DNA from 3 places in the Rhizobium sp. CG4 genome. Region 2 is predicted to be linked to each of the others. Evidence: predicted binding sites of a transcription regulator. Region 2 holds the regulator's gene; each other region holds the start of a gene.

Region 1 (10,780 bases), on a different contig from region 2:
CCGGCTTTCCTCGGCTTCGGCACGGGTGCGGGACGTGGTGTCTTCCAATTCGCGTTGCTGGATCAGCTTTTCCCGGAAACTGCCGAGCGCCTTGGCCATGGTGCCAATTTCGTCTTTTCTGTCCTGCGCGGTGATTTCGGTTTGCAGGTTACCATTGGCAACATCGCGCGTGAGGTTGGCGAGTTTCGACAGCGGTGCAAAAAGTCGTCTGGAGAATACGGCCGTGATTAGGCACATGGCGATCAGTACACATATGCCGATGACCGCCAAAGCGCTGGCAATGGAGAACGACCCAGCATCCAGTTCGCTTTGCAGGATGCTTTCAACGGCAAGATAGGTCTGGCCATTAAACTCGAACGGCCGCGCATAGGCGTTGGCCTTGGCGTTGCCGCGTTGGATTTCGGCGACCGTCATACCCTTTTCAGCCATTGCCTTGGACTGGAAGGTAAACGGTGCAGGATCGAGATTGGTCAGCTTGCTCTGATCAAGGCCGATTGCCGAGCCGTCAGCAGACAAAACGGCAGACTGTTCAGAACTTGCCGGTGCAATACCTTTTGCAAGCAACTGTACGAAAACATCGCTGTGAACACGGAAAAGGACGACACCCTTGAAGGCTTCGAACTTCATGACGGGTACGGCAAAATAAATATCGGATTGACCGGTTGCCTGTTCTACCTTCCAGCCGGAGAAGCTGGAGGCTGCGATGTCACCAACCGCTTTGCTGGCGTTTTCGGCCGCACGCGCAAAGGCGACTCCCAATCCGGTATCCTTCCAGGCCGCATCCGTGGTGTTTTCCGCGAAGGACGCGTCTTTTTTATAGGAGTAATAGACGGTGCCTGATGTGTCGGCAAAAAGGATATCGTTGAAAGGTGTGCCTTTCAGGTAGGTGGCAATGTCAGTCTGGGTTTTTTCGTGGGTGGAGTAATAAAAGCCACTCGGATTTTCAGGTTTGATCAGCTTTTCGCGCTGATCCGCAGGGTTGTGATTCTCCGAGATGAATACCCGTTTCAATTCAGCCTTGGCATCTCCGGAGTTTTTCTGGACCGTTCCCCAGCCACTACGCATAGAAACCACGGCCATCTGTAGGGCTTCGATTTTTGCGATGGAATCGGCCTGGTTTTGCAGTTGCTCCAACCGCTCTTTCAGCATGTCGCCACGGAACGTCAGCACACTTTCCATGGCGTTCTGGGCCTGCTCTTGTAGAACGCTACTGCTGCTTCGGTAAGCCAGCAGGGTCATGAGCGAGATGGAGACGAACATCAGTGCCAGAAAAATGACCAGCACTTTTGATGAGATTGAATGAAACCTGTTTAACATCAATACGAGCCTATGCCTGTCTGGAACAACCGCAGACCAACAGGCCACAGGGTTGCCAGTGCCAAGTGAAGTTTATGCTTCTTGTTTTGTTTGGAACGACAGGCGGTGCCCGGAATTCCCCTCTATTTTTGATGCGCAGCATGCGGACAGGAATTTAAGTGTTGGTAAATGCTGCAGTGCAAATTTATCAATGTTGTCGTTTTGTTCACTTCTCGCTGGCAGGTATTTGTTGCTGACGATAGAGTGAGACCATGCAACAGACGATTCGCATCATAGGAATAGACCCCGGCCTTCGCCGCACGGGGTGGGGGATTATCGAAACACTGGGCAACAGCCTGCGTTTCGTCGCCTCGGGCACAGTGACTTCTGACGGCGATATGGATCTGGCTTCGCGCCTTTGCCAGTTGCATGACGGACTTGCCGAGGTGGTGCATTCCTACACACCGGATGAGGCGGCGGTTGAACAGACCTTCGTAAACAAGGACGCTGTGGCGACGCTGAAACTGGGACAGGCGCGTGGTATTGCTATGCTCGTTCCCGCACGCGCCGGGTTGCCCGTCTCCGAATATGCGCCGAATGCCGTCAAGAAATCTGTGATCGGTGTCGGACATGGTGACAAACAGCAAATTCACATGATGCTGAAAATCCTGATGCCAAAAGCTGAGTTCAAGGGTAACGATGCGGCGGATGCCCTGGCCATTGCCATTTGCCACGCACATAATCGCGGTGGCGACCGCATGCGTCGCGCGCTGGCGGCGGGTTGATATTTTTCACTGTTTAAACGGGCGTTGTCATGATCGGTAAACTCAAGGGCACAATTGAAGAAATCGGCGACGACTACGTCCTCGTTGACGTGCATGGTGTCTGTTACGTCGCGCATTGCTCAGCGCGCACACTGTCCAGGCTTGGCTCGGTGGGTGAAGCCATTGTGCTGTTCATCGAGACTTATGTACGCGAAGACCAGTTGAAGCTGTTCGGCTTCATGTCTGCGCTGGAGCGGGAATGGTTCAACCTGCTGCAAAGCGTGCAGGGGGTAGGCTCCAAGGTGGCACTTGCTGTGTTGTCGACGCTGTCACCTTCGGAACTGGCCAATGCCATTGCGCTGCAGGATAGGACCGTGGTGTCCCGTGCACCTGGTGTTGGGCCGAAGGTCGCCATTCGCATCATGACCGAGCTTCGCAACAAGGCGCCTGCCTTTGCCGGTGAGGCATCCGGTTCGATCGGTCTGAAACAGGAACTGGGTGAGGGGGCAGCGCCTGCACCAGTTGCCGATGCCGTATCGGCTTTGACCAATCTGGGTTATTCGCGTGATCAGGCTGCCAATGCGGTGGCGGCGGCGCTCAAAAATGGCGGTGAAGACGCCGACAGCGCCAAGCTTATTCGCCTCGGGTTGAAGGAACTGTCCCGGTAAGGCAAAAGAACAACATCAAAGGCATCTGTTTTGACCCGGTGCCGTCTATTCTCTGTAATGAAGATGGAATGCGCTGAATGAGCGATGCCACAAGACTGATATCGGCGGACAAGCGTGGCGAGGATATCGACACAACCTTACGCCCGCAATCGCTCGACGAGTTTACCGGGCAGGCTGAGGCGCGCGCCAATCTGAAGATCTTTATCGAGGCTGCCAAGAACCGTGGTGAGGCTTTGGACCACGTATTGTTCGTGGGACCACCCGGCCTTGGCAAAACGACACTCGCGCAGATCATGGCCAAGGAACTGGGCGTCAATTTCCGTTCGACATCCGGTCCGGTGATTGCCAAGGCCGGTGATCTTGCCGCCTTGCTGACCAATCTGGAAGAACGCGACGTTCTGTTCATCGACGAAATCCACCGATTGAACCCGGCCGTCGAAGAAATCCTTTATCCGGCGATGGAAGATTTTCAGCTCGATCTGATTATCGGTGAAGGGCCGGCTGCGCGTTCGGTCAAGATTGACCTGTCCAAGTTTACGCTCGTTGCCGCGACCACCAGACTTGGTCTGCTGACCACGCCATTGCGTGACCGCTTTGGTATTCCGGTTCGTCTGTCCTTTTATACGGTCGAAGAGCTGGAACTGATCGTTCGTCGTGGTGCACGATTGATGGGCCTCGGCATGACCGATGAAGGTGCCCGCGAAATTGCCCGTCGTGCACGTGGTACGCCACGTATTGCCGGCCGCTTGTTGCGGCGAGTGCGTGACTTTGCAGAGGTTGCCAAGGCGGAAGCTGTTACGCGGGAAATCGCCGATCAGGCGCTGACCCGTCTTCTGGTTGACAATATGGGGCTCGACCAGCTCGACATGCGTTATCTGACAATGATTGCCGTCAACTTTGGTGGTGGCCCAGTCGGTATTGAAACAATTGCCGCCGGATTGTCAGAACCACGTGATGCCATTGAGGATATTATCGAGCCCTATATGATCCAGCAGGGGTTCATTCAGCGCACGCCACGCGGCCGCGTGTTGACGGCAACGGCATGGAAACATCTGGGGCTGCAGCCACCGAAGGATATGGAGGCGGCGCAGTTCCGCCTGACACTGGAGGATGACTGAGGCTCGTTTGAAGGAGAGACCATGAGCATTTACGATCCTGTCCGCGGCTTTCGTAAACTTGCCTTTAACAATGCGCTGGCCAATTACCGTCTACATCAGGCCTGTCGGCAGTTGCCGCCGGGAGAATTTGAGGCGCCGCGGGTTTCCTTCTTCCCGTCCATTCGGTCGACACTCAATCACATCCTCGTTGTCGACCGATTTTATATCGATGCGTTGCAGGGTGGGAGTTTGGGCCCCGCTGCATGGGCTGACCCCGAACCCTACATGAACATTGACGACTTGGCCATTGAGCAAGACGCTTTGGACAAGGTTCTCGTCACGCTTACTGATGATCTCACTGCTGAGGAGCTCTCCTCCGAGGTCCTCATTCACCGTCAGCAGCGTATTCAGCGTGAACGGTTTGACGACGTTTTGCAGCACCTCTTTCAACATCAGACACATCATCGTGGCCAGGTGCATGCAATGTTGGCTGGTACAAGTGTCAAGCCACCGCAATTGGATGAATTCATTGTTGCCGACGACGCGAAATTTCGCCAGGACGAAGTCGTAGCGTTAGGGCTGGATGAAAAACGGCTTATGCAGGCAGGATCATTTTTATGACACAAGACATGCGCATCCGCATGAAATTCAAACCAAAGCGTATTTTCCAGATGCGGATTGCCGGACTGGCTTTTCGCGATGGGCATGTGCTGGTGCACCGTGCGACGCACGAAACATTCTGGACATTTCCGGGAGGTCGAGCCGAAATGGGGGAAACCTCTGCAGAGACGCTTGCCCGCGAAATGGTGGAAGAGCTGGGTGCTGAAGTCCAGGTCGGTCGCTTGCTCTGGGCCGTTGAAAACTTCTTCCATTATGAAGAAAAACATTGGCACGAACTCGGCTTTTATTACTTAATGGAACTGCCTGAGAGCTTTCCATTCCACCCCAGTGATATCATTCATCGGGTGCAAGATGGCAAAAACGAGCTGGAATTTCGCTGGGTGCCGGCGACGCGTGACGCCTTGAAAGCACTCGATATTCCTCCCTATTTCATTGCCGACGAAATCGAAGATCTTCCAACGACGGTCAAACATCTTGTGTGGCGGGATGGCGATCTGGATGTGGCCGGTCATCTCTGAAAGTCGTGTTCACAGAGTTTTGAATGGAGTTGGCATCACGCTTTCTTTCGTTCCAGCTGTTGTGGTATCTGCCGGTTTTCATCTGAAGCAATTAGTTTCCTAATCGGGACGGACGTCACATCATGACCGACCAGCTTTTTTCACTTTCCGGTGAACTCATTGAACATGGCCACCGCTTGACGCAACGGGTCTATTACGAAGACACGGATTTCTCCGGTCTGGTCTATCATGCCAGATACCTGCATTTCCTTGAGCGCGGCCGCACCGACTATCTGCGGTGCCTGGGTTGCGAACAAAGCGCACTGCTGACGGCTGATGAAGAGGGTTTGGTTTTCGTCGTCCATCGTATGGAAATCGACTTCAAAACGCCGGCGCGAATGGATGACGTATTGACCATCATAACGCGCACCGAAAAGGCGGGCGGGGCGAAAATGGTGCTCACTCAGGAGATTTTGCGCGGCGAAACTCTGCTTGTCGCAGCCAAGGTTATTATTGCGGTGATCAACGCCAAAGGGCGGCCGAGGCGCCTGCCAGAGACCATCAGCGAGAAATTTCTCAAATAAACGTGATAAAAGCCAGCGTTCTTTTCTGATGGTAGCGAAAGTGTAACACTCTCTTAACCATAATGTAGTCTTACTTTCACGATCGCTATTTGTGCGCTGCACGCCTTCCTTTAACCAAATTTACAGGCAAGGAAGGCGCAATGGCAAATAACGGGGCTTGCGCAACGGGGTTAACGGTCAGGTGCCGTTCTTCGGCCATGAGCGCACACTTGAAACCGCCCGGTCTCGTGCCGGGCGTTTGGATTCGGGGATTGAGTATTTATGGAACAGGCAGGTTTGGCAGCAGCGACACATGACGTAAGTCTCTGGGCACTGTTCATGCAGGCGGGCTTCATCGTCAAGGTGGTCATGATTGGTCTTTTGGCTGCGTCCGTTTGGACGTGGGCAATCGTCATCGACAAATATGTGAGCTTCGGCAAGGCGAAGAAGCAGTTCGACCAGTTCGAACAGGTCTTCTGGTCCGGCCAGTCACTTGAAGAACTCTACAGAACGCTCGCAGAGCGCCAGAATGGTGGCCTTGCCGCTATTTTCGTCGCGGCGATGCGCGAATGGAAGAAATCCTTCGAACGTGGCGCGCGTTCACCCATCGGCCTTCAAATGCGTATTGACCGCGCAATGGACGTGACCATGGCCCGTGAAAGCGAACAGCTGGAATCAAAGCTCGGATCATTGGCGACCATCGGTTCTGCAGGTCCGTTCATCGGTCTGTTTGGTACGGTTGTTGGTATCATGACCTCGTTCCAGGCGATTGCCGGTTCCAAGTCCACCAACCTGGCTGTTGTTGCTCCCGGTATTGCCGAGGCGCTTTTGGCAACCGCGATCGGCCTTGTTGCCGCTATTCCTGCGGTTATCGCCTACAACAAGTTCACGGCGGATGCAGGTAAGCTTTCTGCACGTATGGAAGGTTTCGCGGACGAGTTTTCCGCCATCCTGTCCCGTCAGATTGATGAGAAACTGCAGCCCCGCCAGGCCGCACAGTAATCGCATACGGTAATTTGTGGAGTAGACGCTATGGGTATGTCAGCAGGTGGCAATAGCGCCGGTTCCGGTGGTCGGCGCGGTCGCGGCGGTCGCCGCAAGGGCGCCATCAGTGAAATCAACGTGACACCGCTGGTCGACGTCATGCTGGTGCTGCTTATCATCTTCATGGTGGCTGCACCGATGATGACGGTCGGCGTGCCAGTCGATTTGCCACAGACCTCGGCGAATGCTCTCAATTCCGAAACGCAGCCGATCACCATTTCGGTCAATGCCAATGGCCAGATCCATTTGCAGGAAACTCCGATCGAAGCTGCTGAGGTGGCCGATAAGTTGCAGGCTATTTCCACCACCGGCTACAATGAGCGCATTTTCGTGCGCGCAGATTCCGTCGCCGCATACGGTATCGTGGCAGATGTGATGGCGCGCATTCAGGCCGCCGGTTTCAAGAACATCGGTCTCGTTACGCAGCAGAAACAGGATAATTGAAGCGCGCTATGAAGGGCAGTCTGACCACATCTGCTATTCTGCATGTCACTGCTCTGGCGTTTGCGCTTGTTTCCATAGGCGCGCCGGAGCCCTTCGACGTGACTGACGTCGAAGCGTTGCCTGTTGACCTGGTACCCATTGAAGAACTGACGCAAATCCAGCAGGGTGACAAAACTGCGCCGCTTGCTGAGAAGTCGGCCCCTGTTCCGACCACGCGCCCTGATGTCGTTCCGGAAGCCCAGAATATCGGCAACAACACTGCTGACATTGAAGCGCCGCCGACCCCTTCGACAAAGCCAAGCAACAATGTCAGCGCCGCAGCACCTGCCAAGCAGGAAAAGCCGCAGCCTGTCGTTGACACCAAGGCCAATGAGGTCAAGGAAATCGTCAAGGAAGAGACATCCGCTCCGCCACCGAAGGAGATGGCTTCTCTGCCGACGCCGAAGCCCGAGGTAACGCCGCCGCCACAACAGCAGCCGCCAGCGGAAACGCAGGCGCAGGAACCGCCTCCGCAGAATCAGGAGCCGGCTGAAATTCCGGTGCCCCCAAATGTGCCGCGCCCGAATGCTCGTCCGCAGCCGCCGCAACCAAAGCCGGAGCCACCGAAACAGGCTGAAACGAAGCCTGCTGAAAGCAAGCCCGCTGAAAAACCAGCCGAGACGAAACCGGATCAGGCCAAGTCGACGGAAAAGCCTTCGGACAAAAAGCCGGGTGAGAAAAAGCAGGAAACCGCAAAAGCGACCTCCTCCAAGGAGAGCGACTTCAATGCGGATGACATTGCAGCACTCCTGAACAAGCAGGAGCCTTCCGGCGGCGGAGCAAAACGCTCCACCCAGCAGGCTTCGCTTGGTGGCAAGAAGACAACAGGCGGATCCACGCTCAGCCAGACGGAAATGGACGCGCTGCGTGGCGCGATCCAGAAGAATTGGCAAATTATTCCCGGCATGGTCGATGCGTCAGAAGTGCGGGTGCAGGTCAGCATTCGTCTTGATCGTGACGGCTCGATTATCGGCCAGCCTGAAGTTACCGCGACAGGCGGCACAGATGGTACCCGACGGGCGATGGCCGGTGGTGCATTGCGTGCCGTTAAACGTTCAGAACCATTCACCAACCTGCCTCCGGACAAATATGACGCCTGGAGTGAGGTGGTTATCAATTTCGATCCCAGTGATTTGCTGTGAATGCTGAAAGGCCTGGCAACATGAAGACATTATTTTCAACACGGCTGGTGGCTGCCCTTGTGGCTGTCATGGCCATGTTCTCCGCACCGGCTTACGCCAAGGTCGAGATCAACATCAACAAAGGTAACGTCGAGCCGCTGCCGATTGCCGTGACGGATTTCATTTCCGGCAATGAACTCGGTGCGCAAATCTCGGCTGTTGTTGCCGCTGACCTGCAAAGGTCTGGCCTTTTTGCGCCGGTCAACAGAAGCGCCTTTATTGAAAAGATCACCAACCCCGATCAGGCGCCACGTTTTGAAGACTGGAAGGTCATCAACGCACAGGCACTGGTAACCGGACGTGTGACCCGCGAAGCAGATGGTCGTCTGCGCGCCGAGTTCCGTCTGTGGGATACCTTTGCTGGCGAGCAGATGACTGGCCAGCAATTCTTCACACAGCCGGACAACTGGCGTCGTGTGGCCCATATCATTGCCGACGCGATCTATGAGCGTATTACGGGCGAAAAGGGCTATTTTGATACACGTGTGGTTTTCGTTTCCGAGAGCGGTCCTAAAACGGCACGCAAGCGTCAGCTTGCCATTATGGACCAGGACGGCTTCAACGTACGCACGCTGACCAACTCCAACGACATCGTTCTGACGCCGCGTTTTTCGCCGAACCGTCAGGAAATCACCTACATGTCGTTCGAAGGCCAGCAGCCACGCGTTTACCTGTTGCAGCTTGAAACCGGACAGCGCGAAGTCGTGGGTAACTTCCCAGGCATGACGTTCTCGCCGCGTTTCTCGCCTGATGGCCAGAAGGTTATCATGAGCTTGCAGCAGGACGGCAACTCCAACATCTATACGATGGACCTTAGGTCACGCACGACAACACGCCTGACCAACTCAGCTGCTATCGACACCGCACCGTCCTATTCTCCCGATGGCGCGCGTGTGGTGTTTGAAAGCGACCGTGGTGGCCGCCAGCAGATTTATGCCATGAATGCAGATGGTTCCGGCCAGACGCGTGTGTCCTTCGGTGACGGTTCCTACTCGACACCTGTATGGTCTCCACGAGGCGATCTGATTGCTTTCACCAAACAGTCTGGTGGCAAATTCTCGATCGGTGTGATGCGTCCGGATGGTTCTGGTGAGCGTATTCTGACCACCGGCTTCCACAATGAGGGGCCAACCTGGGCGCCGAATGGCCGCGTGCTGATGTTCTTCCGTCAGAACGCGGGTGCCGGCGGACCGCAGCTCTATTCGATCGATTTGACCGGTTATAACGAGCAGTTGGTCAAAACCCCTGCATTTGGTTCGGATCCGGCCTGGTCGCCGCTGCTGGACTAAGATCTCAAGATTTGCAGCGGCCGTGGGTACAAAAGCACCGATGGCCGCCGCATTTTCGTCACGGGCACGGAAAGACGCCTCTTTCTCGCCTCATTCTATTGTGAGGACCGGTGCTAATGTGACGATTTGTTAACCATGAATATTTGATCGTGGTTAACCGAAAACAGTTATTGTCTGGCAACGTTACTGAAATTCTAAGGAGAGACCGGCGATGAGCCGTACACACACTTCGTCGATCAGCCCAATGCAGAAACTGGCCCGTAACCCGGCCGTCATCGCTCTTACGCTTGCTCTGGCTCTTGCCGGTTGTGCGAAGGGTAACAAGAACATGCCTAACAGTGCAGGCGATCTTGGCCTTAACGGTGGTGCCGGTGGCCCTCCTGGTTCGCAGCAGGACTTCACGGTCAACGTTGGCGACCGTATCTTCTTCGACACCGACTCGACTTCGGTTCGCGCAGATGCGCAGCAGACACTCGACCGTCAGGCACAGTGGTTGCAGCGTTACCCGAACTACGCCATCACCGTTGAAGGTCACGCTGACGAGCGCGGCACACGCGAATACAACCTTGCACTGGGCGCTCGCCGCGCTGCTGCAACGCGTGATTACCTTGCTTCGCGCGGTGTTCCTGCCAACCGTATGCGCACCATTTCTTACGGCAAGGAAAAGCCGGTTGCAGTTTGCGACGACATTTCCTGCTGGTCGCAGAACCGTCGTGCGGTTACCGTTCTCGGTGGCGCAGGCATGTAATTATGCGGGCGTTCACGCGCTCGTTATCAAAAAGCAAAAGGCGGCCTCGTGCCGCCTTTTGTTTTTTTCATAGTTTGGCCGAAGTTAAGTTGCTTTTTGGCGTAAGTTGAGAACAATCCGGCTTTGCGTCACTCTGGCGCAAATCAGAACAGGCAGGACGTTGACATGAAGAAACTTGTCGTGGCGGGAATGCTGGGGCTTGCAGCTTTTACGGGCTTGAGTGGAATTGCCGTTTCGGCACCACTTTTCGGCTCAGGCTGGGGCGCTGGCGCAGTCAATTCCCAATCGGCGTCGCAGGCTCCTGTTGTGCGTGTACAGCAGGGCAGTGAAGCCGTTCGCGTACAGCAGCTTGAAGAAGAGATTCGGCAGTTGAACGGCCGTATCGAGGAAATGAGTTTCCAGCTTCTTCAAATGCAGGAGCAATTGCGCAAGGCGCAGGAAGACAACGAGTTCCGTTTCCAGGAACTTGAAAAGAGTGAGAACACAAAGGGAGGCCGTGGCGCTGCCACAGCTTCCTCTTCTTCTCCAT
Region 2 (10,780 bases):
GCCCGTAACAAATAGCAGGTTTTGGCCTGTTCAGACCCGCGACACGGTAAAGAAGACCGAAAATTGAAGTGCAGGGCAGAGTGTTTTTCGCCAGTATGGATGAAGCGCCGCCACTGCGGGGAAAATGGAGCTTAAAATGGACGCAGCAACCCAGAAAATCGATGTGGTAAAGGAAGCGGCAAACCTGCTGGAAAAGATGGGCGTTTCGTCCAGCCTTTACACCGGTGGTAACATGCCATCCTTCAGCCCGGTTACCGGCCAGAAGGTTGCAGACCTCAAGACCGTGTCGGTCGCTGAGGTGGCAAAAGTGGTTGAAAAGGCCGATGCTGCCTTCAAGGCATGGCGTCTGGTGCCGGCACCACGCCGTGGCGAACTTATTCGCCTGCTGGGTGAGGAACTGCGCGCCTTCAAGACCGATCTTGGTCGTCTGGTGTCATTGGAGGCCGGCAAGATCCCGTCCGAAGGTCTGGGCGAAGTCCAGGAAATGATCGACATCTGCGATTTCGCGGTTGGTCTGTCCCGCCAGCTTTATGGCCTGACCATTGCGACAGAACGTCCCGGCCACCGCATGATGGAGACCTGGCATCCCCTCGGTGTTGTCGGCGTTATCTCCGCCTTCAACTTCCCGGTCGCTGTCTGGTCGTGGAATGCGGCGCTGGCGCTGGTCTGCGGCAACTCGGTCGTGTGGAAGCCGTCCGAAAAGACACCGCTGACGGCGCTTGCCGTGCAGGGCATTTTTGAGCGTGCCGTTGCCCGTTTTGGCGATGCGCCAGAGGGCCTGAGCCAGGTGCTGATTGGCGATCGTTTTGTCGGTGAAGCACTGGTTGACCACCCGAAGGTGCCGCTGGTGTCTGCCACCGGTTCCACCCGCATGGGCCGCGAGGTTGGTCCACGCCTTGCCAAGCGTTTTGCCCGTTCCATTCTGGAGCTTGGCGGCAACAATGCCGGTATCGTTTGCCCATCGGCCGATCTCGACATGGCACTGCGCGCCATCGCTTTTGGCGCCATGGGCACCGCTGGCCAGCGCTGCACGACCCTGCGTCGTCTGTTTGTGCATGACAGCGTGTACGATCAGCTCGTTCCGCGCCTCAAGAAGGCTTACAGCTCGGTGTCCGTCGGCAACCCGCTGGAAACATCCTCGCTGGTTGGTCCGCTGATCGATAAAGCGGCCTTTGACGGCATGCAGAAGGCGCTCGGTGAAGCCAAGAACCACGGTGGTACGGTTCTTGGTGGTGAACGTGTCGATACGGGCGCCGCTGACGGCTATTACGTCAAGCCTGCTCTGGTGGAAATGCCAAAGCAGGACGGCCCAGTTCTGGAAGAAACCTTCGCACCTATTCTCTACGTGATGAAGTACAGCGATTTTGACGCCGTGATCGATGATCACAATGCTGTTTCCGCTGGCCTGTCGTCGTCGATCTTCACCCGTGACTTGCAGGAATCGGAACGCTTCCTGTCGGCCGATGGTTCGGATTGCGGTATTGCCAACGTCAATATCGGCACGTCAGGTGCAGAAATCGGTGGCGCCTTTGGTGGCGAAAAGGAAACCGGTGGCGGCCGTGAGTCCGGTTCGGATGCGTGGAAGGCCTATATGCGCCGCGCAACCAACACCATCAACTACTCCAAGGCCTTGCCACTGGCGCAGGGCGTGTCCTTCGATATCGAATAATAGAGCCGCAAAGGGCAGGGCGGCGACATGCCGCTCGGTCGTGGTGATTAAATGTGAAAAGGCCGGGGCGTGATGCTTCGGCCTTTTGTTTTGTGCTGGCTCGTTTGTGGAGCGCACAAACGGTCGATTGGGGCTATCGGTGTCCCGCACTCTTCCGTCATGTCAGGGCCTGTCCCGAGGATCCAATCACCTATCATTGAGCGAAACTGATGCGGCGTGGTTAGATCCTCGCCACAATGGCGAGGATGACGCCAGGGAAATGTCAGCCGCTAAGACTATCGCTGGCTGTTACGCGAAAACGGTCACCACAATCTCCCTCTTCCCTGTGCCTGTCACAGGGATCCAGTCCCAGCCCAAGTCTTTGGGCTGATATAAGTTTCCCCGGCCGCGCAGACGCGCGCCGACTGGATTTCTGTAACAAGTACAGAAAAGAGGGGTGGGTGGCGTGCCACTTGCGCCCCTACCTCTACCCTTGTGGGAGAGGAAGAAAAATCATGGCCTTAGCAACGCTAAGTCATAGATTTTTCAGGTGAGGGGTTATTTGCTTGCGCCACGCTCATTGTCTGGCTCCAACATCTCAACAAGCTCTCCTCATTATTCCCGTGACAAGCACGGGAATAAGTAGGCGAGGTACTGTCTGTCAGCGAGTGTCGTCACACCACATGATGCCACCGGAATCACGCGCATAAAAAAACACCGGCGAGAGCGCCGGTGTTTTGTGTCATTCACTAACCAATCAACGCTTGGAGACTGGTACGTAATCGCGCTGTGGTGCACCGGTGTAGAGCTGGCGCGGACGGCCGATACGCTGCTGCGGATCTTCGATCATTTCGTTCCACTGGGCAATCCAGCCAACGGTACGTGCCAGAGCAAACAGAACCGTGAACATGGTTGTGGGGAAGCCGAGAGCCTTCAGCGTGATGCCGGAGTAGAAGTCGACGTTCGGGTACAGCTTCTTTTCAACGAAGTACGGATCGGAAAGGGCGATCTTTTCAAGCTCAAGAGCAACCTGCATGATTGGGTCGTCGCCGTTGCCCGTTGCTTCGAGCACTTCATACATGGTCTTCTGCATGATCTTGGCGCGCGGGTCGTAGTTCTTGTACACGCGGTGACCAAAGCCCATCAGGCGGAACGGATCGTTCTTGTCCTTGGCGCGGGCAATATACTCAGGAATACGGTCAACAGAGCCGATTTCGTTGAGCATGTTGAGCGCTGCTTCGTTGGCGCCGCCATGGGCAGGGCCCCAAAGGCAGGCAATACCAGCTGCAATACAGGCGAACGGGTTTGCACCGGAAGAACCAGCCAAGCGAACAGTCGAGGTCGAAGCGTTCTGCTCATGGTCAGCATGCAGGATGAAGATACGGTCCATGGCGCGGGCCAGAACCGGGTTCACCTTGTACTCTTCGCATGGAACGGCAAAGCACATGTTGAGGAAGTTCGACGCGTAGTCGAGGTCGTTCTTCGGGTAAACAAATGGCTGGCCAACGTGATACTTGTAAGCCATTGCCGCGATTGTCGGCATCTTGGCGATCATGCGAAGGCTTGCGACCATGCGCTGGTGCGGATCGGTAATGTCGGTCGAGTCGTGGTAGAAGGCAGACAGGGCACCAACGGTGCCAACCATCACGGCCATCGGATGTGCGTCACGACGGTAACCGCTGAAGAACTTCGTCATCTGTTCATGCACCATGGTGTGGCGCGTTACGCGGTTGTCGAAATCCTTTTTCTGTTCTGCTGTTGGCAGGTCGCCGTACAGAAGCAGGTAGCAGGTTTCAAGGAAATCGCCCTTTTCGGCAAGCTGCTCGATCGGGTAACCACGGTGCAGAAGGACGCCTTCGTCACCATCGATATAGGTGATCTTGGATTCGCAAGATGCAGTCGATGTGAAGCCGGGATCATAGGTGAAATTGCCGGTGTGCTTGTACAAAGCAGCGATGTCGATGACGTCTGGGCCTATCGCTCCCTCTCGAATGGGAAGTTCTACTGTCTTGTCGCCGAGCGTAATAGAAGCGCTTTTTTCCGTCATCATAATCCTCCGAGAACATGCGTTTTGGATGCCGTGAGGCATCTAGGCGTTAAGCGTTCAGGATAGCTATCTGATCCTGCGCCATATGCCAAGCTATCCAAAAGGCAAATTGTGCGTTGCGGTATCAACTTGTGCCAAAAACTAGGCTTTTGGCGTTTCACTGTTTCATATTAGGTCAATGCTTCCTTAAAATATAAGTGGTTGCATTGTTGTTGTGCCGGTTGCAAATTACCCCCTGTCCGGCGGGGGAGCTGCGGGTTTGACTGTAAGACCATCGCAAGAATTGCGACAGCAGGAACCGTTGAGACTGGATCTCCCCGGTGAGGGTGATTCCTTTGCTCTGCAACGGTATCAGGGCGGGGTAGCAGAGGTTTATGAACAGTCTGCAACGGCAGGGAATTTATCCGGCCGGATATCGTCGCTGTCGCGCATGTTGGACATCGAAAAGGCTTATGGCCACGGCTTTCTTTGTATTCCGGTTTTTCTGGCAGTCGGTGCCATCATCTGGTTTTCAAGCCTTCAGACACCGTCACCCTACCTGCTTGCTGGCGGCTTTTGTTTAGCCGGCACACTTGCGGTCACCCTGCGGTACCGCGCGGCAAAACTGGCAGGATTGCTTAACCTTGTTGCGCTGTGTCTGGCAGGCATGCTGCTGGCGCAATTGCAAACTTGGCGGCAGGATACCGTCATTATTGATACGCCGGTCACCACAGTCGTGTCAGGTGTTGTCGAGCGACGCGAGGTGGATGCGCGCGGTTACTGGCGCTACATCATATCGGTCACCGGAACTGAAAACCCTCTACTGTCGCGCCCGCCGCAGAAGATCACGGCACTATCAAGAAGTCGCCATCAACCGATAGAAATCGGGCAGGGCGTTACCGGCCGCGCACGCCTGTCTCCACCCTCAGGACCGGCCTTGCCTGGTCTGAATGACTTTGCCTTTTCCGGCTATTTTAATGGCATAGGTGCAACCGGTTTCTTTTATGGAGCGCCACAGCCTGCGGTGAGTGAGGCGATCAAACGCCGCATTGCGGAACGCGGCCACTGGCTCAGCGTGACTGATACAGGACTTTATCAATTGCGCAGCGCCATTGCCGAGCGCATCCGCAGCACGATCGGCGGCGACGCCGGCGCTTTTGCCGCCTCGATCATAACCGATGAACGGCGGGCGATATCAGAAACCACCATGGAAGCACTGCGTGTGTCCGGCCTTGCCCATATCGTTGCCATTTCGGGCCTCAACATGGCGCTGGCATCGGGCATATTCTTCGTTGGCTTGCGCACGGCACTCAGCTGTTTTCCGGGTTTTGCCGAGAGGCGGCCGGTCAAGAAGATCGCTGCCTTTGCCGCCCTTGTCATGACGCTCGCCTACTACCTGATTTCAGGATTTGCAGTGTCGGCCGAACGGGCTTGGCTGATGATGTCGATCATGCTGATCGCCGTGCTGTTTGACCGTCCCTCGATCAGCCTCAGAAATGTTGCCATTTCCGCCATCATTATTATCTGCGTTTCGCCGTCAGAGGTCATGGGGCCAAGTTTCCAGATGTCCTTTGCCGCAACCATTGCGCTGGTCGCCGCGTATGGTTTCTGGACACGGCGGCGCGCCGCACAAGACAGCGCAACCTTCCGGCCAAGTAATATGCCGATCGCCCTCAAGGGTGCTTCCATCCTTGGCAGCTTCTGCGCCGGTATTGTCGTGACCTCGCTGATTGGTGGGGTATCCACGGCCATCTATTCGATGGAGCATTTTCACCGTGTCACCACCTATGGACTGGCGGCAAATCTCGCCGCCATGCCGGTGATGTCTTTCATCGTCATGCCCTTTGCCTTGATCGCCATGTTACTGATGCCCTTTGGGCTGGATGGTCCGTTTCTGACCGTCATGGGTTACGGCATGGCGATGACAATTGATATTGCCACCTATGTCGCCTCATGGGGAGGCGATGCCGGGGTCGGACGACAGCATCAATGGTTTCTGGGCGCCGGAACGCTTGGCCTATTGGTGCTGACACTGTTTCGCACCCGACTTGCCTGGGTAAGTGCTGTGTTCCTGCTGGCAGTCCTTGGGTTGTTTGTGCTGTCACGGCAACAGGACAATCCCGATCTGGTGGTTTTTGAGGACGGGAAACTGATGGCACTGGTTGGCAAGGATCAGGTTGCCAGCACCAGCCAACGCCCATCCGGCTTTATCTATGACCAATGGGCGCGGGCTTTGTTCTTACCTGACAAATATATTCGGCCAAACATGCTGCCGGAACTGCCAGCCCCAGAACCATCGCCTGACGATGCCAATGACAAAACGACTGGCAATACTGATGCCGCGCCACCACGATCACGACGGCCGATGCTGGACGAACACATCATTCAGGCTGAAAGGCAGGTGATGTCTGCCGCCGTTACAAATGCAACCGATGCCTTTACCTGCCGCCGCGACAGCTGGTGCATCGCCAGATCAGCGAAGGGGCAGGTGGTGATTTCCGTGCTGGATAACAGATATCTTGGTCTCGCTTGCGACATCGGTTCTGTGGTTATCACCACGCGTCCCACATCATTTGAAACCTGCCGCTCCGGCGCCTTTTTACTCAGTGCCCAGACATTGCGGCGCACCGGTTCGCTGGAGATCACATTTTCAACTGAGGCAACAACCGCCGCAAACCAGCATTTGCCGATCGAGAGGATGACGGCTGCCATTTATGGTTCCTACCGTCCATGGACCATGCATCGTTATTATAACTGGCGCAGCAGGACATTTGAAACGGAAGTGCCAGAACATGTCTCGCAACTGCTGGACCGTCGCTAGGCTAAAGTGAGTTGAAGGCCAGTTGTGTCGGGTGTTTTCCGGCGACAGTAGCGATGACGCGCTGGCGCGTCACCTGGCAGTGATATGGGTCTGCTGATGACCGCTTAGTGGTATCTGCGGATCAGGCCAACCAGCTTGCCCTGGATCTTGACGCGGTCAGGTCCAAAAATACGGGTTTCATAGGCCGGGTTTGCCGCCTCAAGCGCAATCGATGCACCCTTGCGACGAAAACGCTTCAAGGTCGCTTCTTCATCATCGACCAGCGCCACGATGATATCACCGGGGTTGGCGGTCTTGGCGTTGCGGATGATGACCGTGTCGCCGTCAAAGATGCCGGCATCGATCATCGAGTCACCGCGCACTTCCAGTGCGTAATGTTCACCAGAACCCAGCATGTCAGCCGGCACGGACACATCATGTGTGTTGTTCTGGATGGCGGAGATCGGGACACCGGCCGCGATCCGTCCCATCATCGGCACCGATACCGAGCTGCCGCCATCATTGGCGCTGACAGGGGCGGGGGTCGGAGCAGGGGCGACAACCGGTTTTGGTTTGCCAAGGCTGCCTTCGATCACACTTGGTGAGAAGCCACGCTGTGGTTTGAGGCTTGGCGAATAGGCTTCAGGAAGTTTGATGACTTCCAGTGCGCGTGCCCGGTTTGGCAGGCGGCGAATGAAGCCACGTTCTTCAAGCGCTGTGATCAACCGGTGAATGCCGGATTTGGACGCGAGATCAAGCGCATCCTTCATCTCATCAAATGAGGGAGGAACACCGGATTCCTTCATTCTTTCGTGAATGAAAAGAAGCAGTTCCTGCTGTTTGCGTGTGAGCATGAAGTCGCACCCCAACCGTTGATGAAAATCGAAACAAATGCAGAACATACACTATATGTTCCATATGTGTTCCGCAAGGCTTTAATATTTCGTAATCGCCGCCCCGGTGAATTTTCTTTCAAAACAGCCAAGACGTGTAATCGCTGCCTATCACGCTGTTTTTTAAACGATTTCACGTCAATTCATCACAAAACGATCCGTCAGAAAGCTGAGGCTCGCAACACCGCCCGTTAGCCGACCAACCGGCATGATTATCAATCTGATATCGTAAGGCGCTGTGATTCGGTTCGTTTGATTCTCTCCACCAGATTGGGTTGGCAGCGCATATTCCCTGTGCATTTTTACCTTCACGAGGAAGCATTGCGTTGAAATCTCTGTTATGGGGAGGGTTCGCTGCTCGTTCGGAGTCGGCATTCAACATCAATTTTGACAGTATAAGGTTTTAGGGCATTGCAGGTCGGCATCGACATGGGAACGCTATCGGGTGGGCAGGCTGCCAAACTCGACATTGAGGAATTGCTCGCCACGCGTCTGCTGGTGCAAGGCAATTCCGGTTCCGGAAAGTCGCATCTGCTGCGCAGGCTTCTGGAACAATCCGCCCCCTGGGTTCAGCAGGTCATTATTGACCCTGAAGGGGACTTCGTGACGCTGGCTGACAAGTTCGGTCATATCGTTGTAGATGGCGAGCGCACAGAGGGTGAGTTGGCCGGTATTGCCAACCGTATTCGCCAACACCGCGTATCCTGCGTCCTGACGCTTGAAGGTCTTGATGTCGAACAGCAGATGCGGGCCGCAGCTGCATTCCTCAACGGCATGTTCGATGCCGACCGTGAATACTGGTACCCGGTGTTGGTGGTGGTCGACGAAGCGCAGATGTTTGCGCCGTCCGTGGCTGGTGAAGTAACCGAAGATGCCCGCAAGGCATCGCTTGGCGCCATGACCAACCTGATGTGTCGTGGTCGTAAGCGCGGTCTGGCCGGCGTTATCGCCACGCAGCGTCTGGCAAAACTTGCCAAGAACGTGGCGGCGGAAGCCTCCAACTTCCTGATGGGCCGTACTTTCCTTGATATCGACATGGCACGCGCAGCCGACCTGCTCGGCATGGACCGCCGTCAGGCGGAAATGTTCCGCGATTTGCAGCGTGGTAATTTCGTGGCGCTTGGCCCGGCTCTGTCGCGCCGCCCACTGCCTATCGTGATTGGTGCTGTGGAAACCTCGGCTCGGTCGTCATCGCCCAAGCTGATGCCGCTGCCCGATGCGCCGCAGGACGTGGAAGACCTGATCTTCACGCCGGACCCGGAAGAATTTACGCGCGCGCCTGTGCGCCGCACGCCACCGGCACCGCGCCCGACAACAGACATTCTGGCCGAGCTGTCCCGCTCGACACCAGCCGCGATAACGCCAGCCTCCGAACAGCCGCAGCGCAGCAGCGCCTCGGACATGACGCCGGAAGAGCGCGAAGAGAAGATTTCAGGCGTTCTCTACGAAATTCTGGATGATCCGCAATCGGCCTATCGCACCGATGCGGTGCTCTATCAGGACTTTCTGGTGCGTGCCCGCATGCGCCGCATTCCCGGCACGCCGATGGCGCTGTCGGAATTCCGCCGTCAGGTGGCAATTACCCGTTCCGGCGTTGATGCCGAAATGGCGGCAAGTGAAAGCTGGCAAACGGCACTCGATCTGTCGAAAAACGTCTCCGACGATCTGCAGGGCGTATTCCTGATGCTGGTTAAAGCCGCGCTGGGCGAGGAGCCTTGCCCATCTGATGCCCGTATTGCTCGCGCCTATGGCACGCATTCTGCACGCCGTGCACGCCGTCTGCTCGGTTATTTCGAGGAGAAGGAGCTGGTCGTGGTGCATGCCGATTTCTCCGGCAAGCGTATCGTGGCATTTCCGGACCTTGATGCAAAAACCGCACCCGGTGATGCGGATGCGGCTGATGATGAGGCGACGCTGGCAGCCGAATAAGGCTGCTGTTTTTTAAAGCCGTTATTCTATCTTATGGTCGGGTGCGTCCCGACCATCTGCCGTTGTTCATTCTCGGATCACGTCCGAGAATCATCGTGCTGAAATCGCAGACATGGACTGATGTTACCGGCCATCTGGTGGTGCCCATCCTCGGCGTGGCGCCGAGGATGGTGGAGTTTCGGGATGTTGTGAAGCGCGACATTATTCGACAGCCTTTGCTTGCTTGCGTGTGGCAAACAGCGAACCGACAACACCGGTCACCAGAATTGCGACGGTCACGCCAAGCGAGACGGCAGGCGGGATTTTTGCCAGACCCAGCATGTCAGCCACGAAGATTTTCGAGCCAACGAACACCAGAACCGCAGCCAGCGCATATTTGAGATAGGCGAAGCGGTGGATCAGGGCTGCCAGCGCAAAGTAGAGTGCACGCAGGCCAAGGATCGCGAAAATGTTCGACGTATAGACAATGAACGGGTCGGTGGTGATCGCAAAGATCGCCGGGATCGAATCAACCGCAAAGATCAGGTCGGCAATTTCCACCATCACCAGCGCCAGAAACAGCGGGGTGACAAAGGTTTTCAGCTTGCCGGTCTTCTCGTCGGTTTCCTTGACGAAGAACTTTTCGCCATGGAGGCGGTTTGTCAGCGGCAGGTGGCGCTTGAGAAACTTCAGGATGCGGTTGTTGTCGAGATCGTTCTCATCATGATCGGCCGAAAACAGCATCTTGAGGCCGGTAAACACCAGGAAGGCCGCAAAGAGGTACAGCACCCAGTGGAAGTTTTCGACGATGGCAGCGCCAGCGGCAATCATGATGCCACGCAGCACGATCACACCCAGAATACCCCACAGCAGCACGCGGTGCTGGTATTGGCGCGGAATGGCGAAATAGGAGAAGATCATGGCGATGATGAAGATGTTGTCCATCGCCAGACTTTTTTCCACCACGAAGCCGGTGATATATTCCATGGCAGGCTGCTGGCCCGACTGGTACCAGATCCAGCCACCGAAGGACAAACCGATGACAATATAGAAAGCGGACATCAGCAAGCTTTCGCGAATGCCGATTTCCTTGGAATTCTTATGCAGAACACCAAGGTCCAGTGCCAAAAGGCCAAGAACGAGAGAAATGAAGACCGCCCACATCCATGTGGGGGTGCCGAGAAAATCCGAGAACAGAAAGTCCATCAGTCAACCTTTGCCGGACAGGTTGGCTATATGGCTGGGGAACGTGTGACAGAAATAAACGTGGGCCCCAACCTAAAGAGACTCGACATCACGTATTGTCCGGTAATACGCCAGAGGGGCCCGAGTCCTGATCACGACAAACGAAATAGTGCAGGAAAATGCGCTTTCAAGGGCGGGATGCAATTTTTTTCTCGTTGACAATTTTATGAAGGCCACCTAGAAGCCCCATCAACGCCGGGCCGCAAAGCCCGGTGTGTTTCGTTGACTGCCTTGCAGTTTTAATAACTGACGTTCGGTAG
Region 3 (10,780 bases), 790 kb from region 2:
CAATCGACAATGGCCACGCGTTCAGCACCATGCACTTTCTGTGCGTGGCGTGCGGCGATAGCGGCATTGTTGAACAGGCAAAAGCCCATGGCTTTTGACGTCTCGGCATGATGGCCGGGAGGGCGCGATGCCACAAACACGTTATCGGCGGCGCCGGAAAATACATCATCCACCGCCGCCATAGCCGCGCCAATGCCGGTTAAGGCAGCCTGCAGGCTTTTCGGCGAAGCATAGGTGTCGGCCTCGAGACGGTTGATACGGCCTTCCTCTTCCGGAATTTCCCGCATCACGCTCAGAAGATGTTCTTCCGGATGTGCCAGAAGCACTGCATCCTCATTGGCCTGCGGCGCCTGCTTGCGCTCGAGGCCGCCGAAATTCGGGTGCTCCAGCGCAATATTGAGCGACCGTAACCGATCGGGGCGCTCAGGGTGCCCCTCCGGTGTCAGGTGTTCAAGAAAAATGGGATGCTCATAAAGACGTGTGGCCATGGTCTATCCAGGTGTCTTTTCGAAAAAAAAGGATCGGATGTGGGGATTACGGTCAGGCGCGATGCGGCAAAAGCGGATAACCCGCCAGAACTGCACGCCCTGCAAGTGCCGCCAGAACAGCCTTGAGAACGTCACCTGGAATGAAGGCCAGCGAACCAAGGAAAGCTTTTTCCAGACCCGTGCCGGCCGCGTAACCCAGATAAGGCACACCGAAAGCATAAAGCACCACAACACCGCCGGTGACGCTGGCAATGAAGAAACCAACGCCTTGGACCAGACCGGACTGCTGACGATTGACCAGTTTCTCCGAGAGGTAACCGGTGACGAAGGCAGCAAAAATCCAGCCGATCAGATAACCGGTTGTCGGCGTGTTGAAAATCGACAGACCTCCGCGACCGCCCGACAGCACCGGCAGGCCGATGGCGGCAATCAGGATCGTCAACAACACGGCCAGCGTGCCACGTTTTGCGCCAAGCACGACACCGGCCAGCATCACACCGAGAGACTGCGCCGTAATTGGAACGGGGATAATGGCGACCGGAATTGGCGGCAGCAATCCAAGCGCAATAATGATCGCTGAAAACAACGCAATAAGAACGAGGTCACGGGTCTTCATGGGTTTAGTCTCCCCTCAAAATATCAGGAGATGAGGTTTGGCCTCTGAAACCGCGCGCGTCAATGGCGTCGGCAATCGCATCCGCATCCTTCAACGTCATAATAATCAGCGGAACAAGGATTGTGTGCAATTTCGCCCGTATCCCGCGTGCCCGATGGGCGTCCTGCAACAACTCATAGCGGTGAACGACGTCTGGTACGAAACGAATAACCAGCCCAACCGCAAGGCCGATGTCGGCAGCCTTGGCCAGTCCCAGTTTTTCCAGGGGACGGATGGCTAGCGTGATTTCGTCCATGAACTGCGAGATACTGACACTTGCCGTTATCGCGGTTGCCAAGAGCGTTAGCGCAGTTAGACGAAAAAGGGCAATGGTGGCTTCCAGCGGTGAGGCAAACACGAAGCTAAACAAGGCGATTACCGTAATCGTCAGCATGACCGGCCGCAGACGCGATAGGGTTTCTTTCAAGCCCAGATGTGCCTGCCACAATACGCCACCACCGACCATTAGCCCGACGGCCAAGAGAAAGGGATGGCGCGTCATGAAAAGTGCAATGCTGAACAGGGCAAGCGAAATCAGTTTGACGCGTGGCGACAAACGGTAAAGCCAGCCGGTTCCCTCAACGTGCAGGCTTCTCATGACAAAGCCAATTCGCGGTAGAGGCTGATGGCATTAGCGGGTGACGTATCGCCGTGCAGACTACCCTGATTGAATACCAGCACACGATCGAAAGTTTCCAGCAGGGCAAGGTCATGGGTGATGACAATCAAGTCCTGCTCCAGCCCAGCCATTGTTTTTTCCACGAGCGCACGGTTCTTCAGATCAAGCTGGTTGGTCGGTTCATCCATGATCAGGATTCGTGGGCCGGTTACCGTCAATGCGGCCAGAGCCACCAGCTGCAACTCGCCACCGGAAATCTCATGGGCGCGACGGTTTGCCAGATGTTCGATGCCAAGACGTTGCAAAACGGCTTCAACTGCGGCATCCAACGCCGCCTTGCTCAGTCCGCGGTTTTTCAACCCGAAAGCAATGTCATCGCGAATAACGGGCAGAATGATCTGGTTTTGCGGGTTCTGGAAGATAAAGCCGACCTGCCGCAAAACGGCGACATCATCCTTGACGGTGTCAAGCCCATTGACCGTGACCGTGCCGCTGGTTGGTTTGGTCAATCCGTTGATCATGCGGGCAAAGGTGGTTTTGCCGGAACCATTCAACCCGATAATACCGATACGGTGTTCGTTTAGCGTCAGGCTCAGAGGGTGAAGGGCAGTGCGGTTTTCAAACCGTGCGCCCGCCTGGTTAAAGCAGATGTCCAACCGCCACGTCTCCTGAAATACGATCATTCTTGTTCAAGCTTACGCGGAACGTTTGGAGCATCAGAACGGACCTGTAAAGGGTTCAGCAGTGGCGATCATTAAGAACAAAAAAAGAACATTGATTTTCAGATTTTATCGCACTAACGTTTCGACCATGGCGATTGAGATTGAAAATCAGATGGCACGACGGTTGTTTCTGGCAAAGCAGGGGCTTTGTGCCGCACCTGCACGTGCCATGGACAAACAGGGCCTGTTGCAGCTTGTCGATAATATCGGCTTCGTTCAGGTGGACAGTATCGCCACCGTCGAGCGCGCGCATCATCAGATCATCTTTTCACGCAACCGCACCTACAAACCCAAACATCTGACCGAACTTCTGGAAAAGGATCGGTTGCTGTTTGAGCACTGGACGCATGATGCCTCCATTCTGCCGTCTCGATTTTTTCCCTACTGGAAGCACCGTTTCCGCCGCCGCGAACCGGGTATGATTGAGCGTTGGACCAGATGGCAGGGCGAGGGGTTCCGTCAGGCTGTTGACGAAACCTATGCACGGATTGTGGAAAACGGTCCGGTCATGTCACGTGACGTGAAGGCCGAGGATCATAAGTCGGGCGGTTGGTGGAACTGGCATCCTTCCAAAACCGCCTTGGAGTTTCTGTGGCATACCGGCAAACTGTCGATTTCTCGCCGGGTGAACTTCCAGAAGGTTTATGATTTGACGGAACGGGTATTGCACCCTGATCACCACCAATTGGATGTCGAACACGAGGCGTTTCTTGACTGGGCCTGCCGCGAGGCACTGAAACGGCTTGGTTTTGCAACCACGGGAGAAATCGCTGCCTTCTGGGATATCGTAACACCGCAGGAAGCTAAGGCCTGGGTTGACAGCCACCGCGATGAATTGACCGATGTGACACTCGCATCAGCCGATGGCAAAAAACTGCGCGCCTGCGTCGCCTTCCGTGACATTGAGGATGATTTGCAGGCAGTGCCTGAGCCGCCAAGTGGCATTCGTGTCCTCAGCCCCTTCGACCCGTTGCTGCGCGACCGCGCTCGGGCGGAACGACTGTTTGGCTTTTTCTATCGTATCGAAGTGTTCGTTCCCGAACCCAAACGGCAATACGGTTATTACGTGTTTCCGTTGCTGGAAAAGGACCAGATGATCGGCCGCATCGATATGAAGGCGGATCGCAAGCGCGGAACGCTGGACGTAAAGCGCTTGTGGCTGGAGCCGGGTGTACGCGGTTCTGCCGGGCGTTTTGACAGGCTGGATGCCGAACTTAAACGGCTGGCGCGGTTTACCGGTGTCGAGAGCGTCAATTATCTGGAGGGCTGGAAAGGGGAATGATCCCCTTTCACCGGTAATCTAAAACTCTGCAATCAGCAGATTTCGGTCTCTGTGATATTGATACCAAAACCCTCAAGGCCGACATAGTGACGCTCGCGGCTGGCCAAGAGCTTGATCGAACTAATGCCGAGGTCTTTAAGGATTTGTGCGCCGAGACCAATTTCTAGCCACTCATGTTCGCGTGACCGCGCCTGTGCATGATCCTCGTCAATGGCTGTCTTTTTGCGGTTGCGGCTTGGGTCACTTGCCTGACCAACGCCGACAGAGCCTTCGCGCAGGTAAACGATCACGCCGCGGCCCTGTTCAGCAATTTTTTGCATATAGTGCTGCACCGGCTGCTTGTTGCCGAAAATGTCGTCAGCAACATTTTCAGGATGCAAGCGTACGGGAATATCGACGCCGTCACGGATATCACCAAAGATAATCGCCATGTGCTGCATCGGATCCCATGGCAGCGAATAGGTCTGCGCCTTGGCAGGACCATAGGGCGTGTCGATGGTAAATTCAGACTCCATATCCACCAGCGTTTCCTTGCGCTGGCGATAAGCGATGAGATCGGCAACAGACACCTGCTTCATGCCATGGGTCTCGGCAAAAGCTGAAACCTGCGGGCCACGCATAACGGTGCCGTCATCATTGACCAGCTCGCTGATCACGCCAATCAATGGCAGACCTGCCAGCTTGCACAGATCAACGGCTGCTTCGGTATGGCCGGAGCGCATCAAAACGCCGCCTTCACGCGACACCAGCGGGAATATGTGGCCGGGGCGGGTAAAGTCGGCCGCGCCGACATTGGGATTGGCAAGGTTGCGAACCGTCAATGTACGGTCATCGGCAGAAATACCGGTCGTGGTGCCGTGCTTGAAGTCGACGGAAACGGTAAAGGCCGTGGTGTGGGCGCTGTCATTTTCAGCCACCATCGCATTCAGGTTCAGGCGTTTCGCCTCCTCACGCGGCATGGGCGCACAAACAATGCCGGAAGTGTGGCGCACGATGAAGGCCATTTTTTCCGCCGTGCAATGCACGGCAGCAACGATCAGGTCACCTTCGTTTTCACGATCGTCATCATCCATGACAACAACGATCTCACCGGCTTCGAAGGCGCGGATTGCTTCAACGACACGCTTTTGATCATAGGCCATGTTCAGTTCCCTACTTCAGACGGCCGGTCTGGCCACGATCCCGCAGATAATGATCAGCAACAGTGCACGCCACCATCGCCTCGCCAATCGGTACGGCGCGAATACCCACGCATGGGTCGTGACGACCCTTGGTGCGAAGATCGACGTTCTTACCGTCAGCATCAATCGACTGACGCTCGGTCAAAATGGAGGAAGTTGGCTTGATGGCAAATCGCGCGACGATCGGTTCACCGGTTGAGATGCCGCCGAGAATACCGCCAGCATGGTTGGACAGGAATATCGGCTTACCGTCATTGCCCATGCGCATCTGGTCGGCATTTTCTTCACCGGTCAGTTCGGCAGAGGCAAAACCTTCACCGATCTCGACACCCTTTACGGCATTGATCGACATCAGATTGCTGGTGATATCTTGATCGAGCTTGGCATAGATAGGCGCGCCCAGTCCGGCCGGCACATTTTCAGCGACCACTTCGACAACCGCACCAATCGACGAACCGGCTTTGCGGATCCCGTCGAGATAGTCTTCCCAAACCGGAACCATCTCTGCGTCAGGGCAGAAAAACGGGTTCTGGTCGATCTGGTTCCAGTCCCAGTTATCTCTGTTGATCTTGTGTTTGCCGATCTGCACCAATGCGCCACGCACAGTGACCTGTGGCAGAATTTTTCGCGCCAGGCCGCCGGCCGCCACACGGGCTGCTGTTTCACGCGCCGAAGAGCGGCCACCACCACGGTAATCACGAATGCCGTATTTCAGATCATAAGTGTAATCGGCGTGCCCCGGCCGATATTGGCGGGCAATTTCGCCGTAATCCTTAGAGCGCTGATCGGTATTTTCGATCAGCATGGAAATTGGAGTGCCGGTGGAAATGAATGTTTCGCCATCCTCATCCAGCATCACGCCGGAGAGTATCTTGACGATATCGTCTTCACGACGCTGCGTCACAAAACGGCTTTGGCCGGGTTTGCGCTTGTCGAGATAATCCTGAATGTCACGCTGGGTAAAACGGACGCCGGGAGGGCAGCCGTCAACGACACATCCCAAGGCTGGACCGTGGCTCTCGCCCCAGGTGGTAACGCGGAAAAGATGACCGAAAGTATTGTGCGACATGTATTCAGACCAAGGCAATCGCGACCGTTTGTGAAGGGCGCATTGTTGATGAAAGCAAAGCTGTCATAGTGGAAAAAGGAAAGAAGGCAAAAGCCTTTCTTCCCGTGCGGCAAGAGAAACGGCAATCAAGCCTCAGGAGGCCATCGACCAGACGCCGGATTTCGCCTGTGCGGAAAAGTCTTCTGCGCTCAGCGGTTTGGCAAAGGCGTAGCCCTGCAACAGATCACATCCCATCTGTGCCAACATGGTAGCGTGATCCTTGCTTTCCACGCCTTCCGCCACGGTTTCAATGCCGAGCGAGCGGGCAATATCGATAATCGAGCGAACAAGCGCGCGTTCCTGCGATGCCTCAAGAATCGGCATGACCAACTGACGGTCGATCTTAAGACGCTTCGGCTTCAGTCGCAGCAGACTGACGATCGAGGTGTGACCTGTACCGAAGTCATCGACCTCGATGTCGATACCCAATGCTTTGATGCTTTCAATATTCGATGAAACGAGATGTTCGCTCTCATCGAGAAAGATCGACTCCACCAGCTCAAACGCCACTTCACCGGGCATGATGTTCAAATCAGCCAGGCTTTCAATCAGATTTTCGTTGTTGAGGCGCCGCAGCGACACGTTGACAGAAACGCGGGGCAGGGTAACGCCCTTCAGGTTCCACAAACGTTTGTCGGTGAGCGCCGTTTCCAGCATCTGCCGATCAAGCGATGCCATAACGTTAAGGTCTTCGGCGATTTTCAGGAACTTGTCTGGCGTGACGATACCACGTGTCGGATGGCGCCAGCGTATCAGGGCTTCAGCGCCGACAATCTGCCTGGTCCTGGCGCAGAACTGTGGCTGGTACCAGGTCTCAAACTCGCCGTTTTCGATGCCGACCAGAATCTCATCGGCGATACGTTTGGTGTTAATAACCTCAGCCTGCAGGTTCTGCGTGAAGAACTCATAGCGGTTACGGCCCATGCTTTTGGCACGATAAAGGGCAAGGTCAGCATTTATCAGCGTCTTGCGGGCATCTGCATGGATGCCCTCACCAAATGCGATGCCGATGGAAACACCGCAACGGCAGGAGAAGCCCTCAAAATCCAAAGGTTGGCGGAAAGCATCGATGATATTGAGCGACAGTTCCTTCAGAGTGTCGCGGTCGCAATTGTTCTGCACGACAATCACAAATTCGTCGCCGCCGATACGCGCCACCAGATCATCCTGGTGCACATATTGTTTGAGGATTTTGGCAGCATGAATAAGCATGGCGTCGCCGGCCGCGTGGCCAAGCGTGTCGTTGATCTGTTTGAAGCGATCAAGATCCAGATGGATGATCGCAAAACGGTTGCGGCTTTTGACCTCCCGTTGCGGCAGCGCATCCAGTTCAAGGTCCAGCTTGCGGCGGTTGAACAGGCCGGTCAAAGGATCATGTAACGAGTTGTGCTCGATGCGGTTCTTGGCAATTTCCAGCTCGGCATTTTTGGCTTCCGCATCTTCCTTGGCGGTTTGCAACTGCTGGGCCAGCAGCATGTCGGCGGTAATATCGAAGGCAATACCGACGATTTTTCCCTCGCCACTACGTCCTTTGTAAATTTGTCCCACCGACCGCACGTAGCGCACCTCACCATTGGGTAGGCGCACACGTTGGATATCAGACAATTGCGTGTTGTTGGCGGTAGACGTGTCAGCGCGTCCAGCCGCAGTCTCTCGGTCTTCCGGCACAAGGCACTGCAACCAGCGCTCACGGGTCACGTGACCGTCGCCAACATAGTCCAGCTCGTAAAGCTGGTGCATGCGTCTGTCCCAAATTGCCCCACTTTGGTTGAGACGGGATTCCCATGTGCCGCACTGGTAGGATGCAAGAGCAAGGTCCAGACGACCAGAAAGCTGCTCCAGATCCTGTTCGCGGCTGAATAGCTCCTGCAGGGCAAGTTCAAGTTCCGCGTTTTTGATCTCACTGGTCGACATCGCATCGCGCAGATTTTGCGCCATCATGCTGTCGGCAGACACATCCCAGGCAATGCCGGTCGTGCGTCGCGTACCATCCGGTCTGGTATAGTTGGCACCGGCTGAGCGAATATAACGGATGGAGTTGTCCGCCAGTTTCAACCGGTAGATTTGCGAGAAGGTCTTGGTGCCGAGCATACAGTTAAAGACGTAGGCTTCCGTGGCCGCGCGGTCCTCCGGAACAATCATGCTTAACCAGCTCTGCAGAGAAACATCCTGTTCCAGCATGGCCAGACCATGCAGGCCGGAGGCACGTTCGTCCCAGAAGCAGCGCTCTCCATGTTCATCCAGTTCCCAGATGCCGATGTTGGAGGATTCCATCGCCAGCTTGAAGCGTTGGGAGATTTCCTGCAATCGGCTTTCACGGGCGCGAAGCACAGCAATGTTGCGGTTGCGTTCGGAAATCAGGAAGCTCGCGATAAAAATCGGCAGGATCATCGCAATTGCAGCCGACGATAGCATAAGCCGGAAGGTGCCTTTGCCTTCAGGCAAGGCATCCCAACCCTTTTTGGGGCTGGCCATGATGTCCCAGGAACCGCCGGGAATATTCAGCTGTCTGATCGCAGGCTGCGAATTGACGATATGATGTGCGCCGATGAAGGCCGTGGATGTGTTGCTGTTTTTCAGCGCGACCTGCAACCCGTCCATTTCGCGGGCAATATCATTGTCGGGATGGGCGTTCGCCGCATCCAGAAACTTGTCCTGATCGATAACAAGGACCACGGCGCCATGGGCGTTAGCCTGGTCTGTTTCGCTGTCCATGATCGGAACGACGAGAATAAGGGCACCATTCTCTGCATTGCTCATGATCGGTTCAGTCAGCTTGGTATCGGCAGATGTTCCCTGACGAATTTCCTCAAGTCGCTTTTCCATCATCTGCCTGATTTTCTCTTTCGGAAAATCTGAGACCCATTGGGCGGGGTAGATGTTCTGCAACTGGTAGCCGGGTGCAAGCCCGATACTGATGAAATGACCGCTAGAATTGAGGTTATGTTCGGCGAGACTGCCAAACCGCTCAACCGGATCGTTGGAAACATTGATCGTGGAATGGGCCAGCGAGCGGATCAGGCTGACGTCATGATCAATGCGTGCAGATAATCTGTTGTGCAAAAGCTGTGACAAGTTATGCGCCGTGGTCCGCAATTCGGTGCGGAAATTCTCAGTATGGCGCATGTCCACGACAAGAACGGCGATAATCACGACGCAGGAAAGCAACACCGATGCGACAATTGAACCGCGATAAGTACGTGAAATGCCTGTATATTTTTGCTGGAAAAAGGATGCCGCACTCAAATCGGGAAAACTCTCCTCGCCAAAAAGTGTGCCGTGTTACGGAAATACTGCGCAATACAGCACAGATTTCACAGGCATTCTCATTTTACCCAGGCTCGCACTATAGTCGACGCGAGTTAATTTAGACTTGAAATTCTACTTGGCACGGGATGGTGGGGAAATCTCTTTGCGGCCGCTTGATTGCACTAAAAATTCAGGTCATCAATTGCGCCAAAATGTCATTGTTACGGGCGAATTCCGCCACAATCAGGAGGCAAATCTTGTCACAGGTTTTGATGGCGAATGCGCTTGGGAAGGTTAAGTCGATGCGTTTGATGATTGCAGCACTGTTGGCGACGGCAAGCTTCTTGTCTCCGATCAACGGCTTCGCTCAGAGTGCGGATGTCGAATCCACCATCAGCAAGGTCGACGAAAATGGCCTGACCATTACCCTGAGTGATGGCAAGAACTACAAGGTACCGGAGGAGTTTAACTTCGAAGGGCTGAAGGCTGGCGTAAAGGTCGTCGTGTTCTACACCGAAGTTGATGGCAAGCGCGTCGTTGACGATCTGGAAGTCGTCCAGTAACGCCGCAATCATCGACCTGTTTTGAAGAATAAGGACTGGCTGATCACAGCCAGTCAGCCGTTTTATCGGCAAGCGAAATTTTCAGGATTCGATCCTGCGGAATTTCCGTGTTGGCCGCAACTGAAGTATCCATTCCCGTGACCAGCCTGAAAATCGAGCGGATAACGCCGCCGTGGCAAACGCAGACCGTTGGCTTGTCGACAGACGACAGCCATGCCCCGATGCGCCATGAGAGAATCTCATAACTTTCGGCATGTTTGCCTGGTGGGATAAAGTCCCATTTAGCCCGGTTTCGGGCCTTAACGCGGTCAGGCACTTCCAGTTTCAGCTCGGGTAGCGTGCGGCCTTCCCAGTCTCCGAAGGAAATCTCGACCAGTCTATCGTCGGTTCTATAGTCGAGTGCAGGCAGCTGCATCGCAGCGCGAATAAGCTGCATTGTCTCGCGTGTACGGCCAAGCGGGCTGGCCACGAAATCAAACTGCGAGACAGTATCACCAAGCAGGTCGCCCAGCGCCTTTCCGTTCGCAACCGCCTGGCTGCGCCCGAAGTCATTCAGCGGTATGTCTTTTTGCCCTTGAAGGCGGCGTTCGGCATTCCAGTCGGTCTGTCCATGTCTGATTACATAGATAAGCACGCGTATCCTTTCGCCGCCTTCCGGCGTATTTCAATCAGTCTTTCACTACGGAGATGTCTGGCGCATCCACGGCCTTCATGCCGATGGTGTGGTAACCCGAATCGACGTGATGAATTTCGCCGGTAACGCCGGTCGAAAGATCAGACAGCAGGTAAAGCGCAGACTTGCCAACTTCTTCGATGGACACGGTACGCTTCAGCGGCGCGTTATATTCGTTCCATTTCAGGATGTAACGGAAGTCACCGATGCCGGATGCAGCAAGCGTCTTGATCGGGCCGG

The links. The regulator LexA, encoded in region 2, represses DNA repair genes until DNA is damaged. The targets are predictions, from matches to a motif close to TGTTCNNNNTGTGTTCNG.
Region 1: a site for LexA is predicted at 1,509-1,526, ahead of ruvC (crossover junction endodeoxyribonuclease RuvC). Genes of this name have one in related genera too.
Region 3: a site for LexA is predicted at 2,519-2,536, ahead of HGO37_RS10075 (energy-coupling factor ABC transporter ATP-binding protein). Genes of this name have one in related genera too.

The regions. Positions count from the first base shown of each region.
Region 1 covers NZ_JABAEG010000001.1:780,705-791,484, reverse strand. The annotation lists gene HGO37_RS03790 (methyl-accepting chemotaxis protein) at 1-1,317, opposite strand, end outside; gene ruvC (crossover junction endodeoxyribonuclease RuvC) at 1,569-2,081, shown strand; gene ruvA (Holliday junction branch migration protein RuvA) at 2,111-2,728, shown strand; gene ruvB (Holliday junction branch migration DNA helicase RuvB) at 2,806-3,846, shown strand; gene HGO37_RS03770 (DinB family protein) at 3,868-4,446, shown strand; gene HGO37_RS03765 (NUDIX hydrolase) at 4,443-4,964, shown strand; gene ybgC (tol-pal system-associated acyl-CoA thioesterase) at 5,087-5,527, shown strand; gene tolQ (protein TolQ) at 5,789-6,508, shown strand; gene tolR (protein TolR) at 6,539-6,994, shown strand; gene tolA (cell envelope integrity protein TolA) at 7,003-8,175, shown strand; gene tolB (Tol-Pal system beta propeller repeat protein TolB) at 8,244-9,503, shown strand; gene pal (peptidoglycan-associated lipoprotein Pal) at 9,715-10,251, shown strand; gene ybgF (tol-pal system protein YbgF) at 10,417-10,780, shown strand, end outside.
Region 2 covers NZ_JABAEG010000002.1:218,708-229,487, reverse strand. The annotation lists gene amaB (L-piperidine-6-carboxylate dehydrogenase) at 137-1,669, shown strand; gene gltA (citrate synthase) at 2,406-3,695, opposite strand; gene HGO37_RS06240 (ComEC/Rec2 family competence protein) at 3,997-6,495, shown strand; gene lexA (transcriptional repressor LexA) at 6,600-7,328, opposite strand; gene HGO37_RS06230 (ATP-binding protein) at 7,779-9,296, shown strand; gene HGO37_RS06225 (TerC family protein) at 9,498-10,481, opposite strand.
Region 3 covers NZ_JABAEG010000002.1:1,008,621-1,019,400, reverse strand. The annotation lists gene HGO37_RS10090 (histone deacetylase family protein) at 1-488, opposite strand, end outside; gene HGO37_RS10085 (biotin transporter BioY) at 541-1,104, opposite strand; gene HGO37_RS10080 (CbiQ family ECF transporter T component) at 1,109-1,741, opposite strand; gene HGO37_RS10075 (energy-coupling factor ABC transporter ATP-binding protein) at 1,738-2,418, opposite strand; gene HGO37_RS10070 (winged helix-turn-helix domain-containing protein) at 2,573-3,766, shown strand; gene ribB (3,4-dihydroxy-2-butanone-4-phosphate synthase) at 3,799-4,908, opposite strand; gene aroC (chorismate synthase) at 4,919-6,016, opposite strand; gene HGO37_RS10055 (bifunctional diguanylate cyclase/phosphodiesterase) at 6,149-9,301, opposite strand; gene HGO37_RS10050 (DUF1344 domain-containing protein) at 9,607-9,867, shown strand; gene HGO37_RS10045 (histidine phosphatase family protein) at 9,911-10,501, opposite strand; gene fabI (enoyl-ACP reductase FabI) at 10,536-10,780, opposite strand, start outside.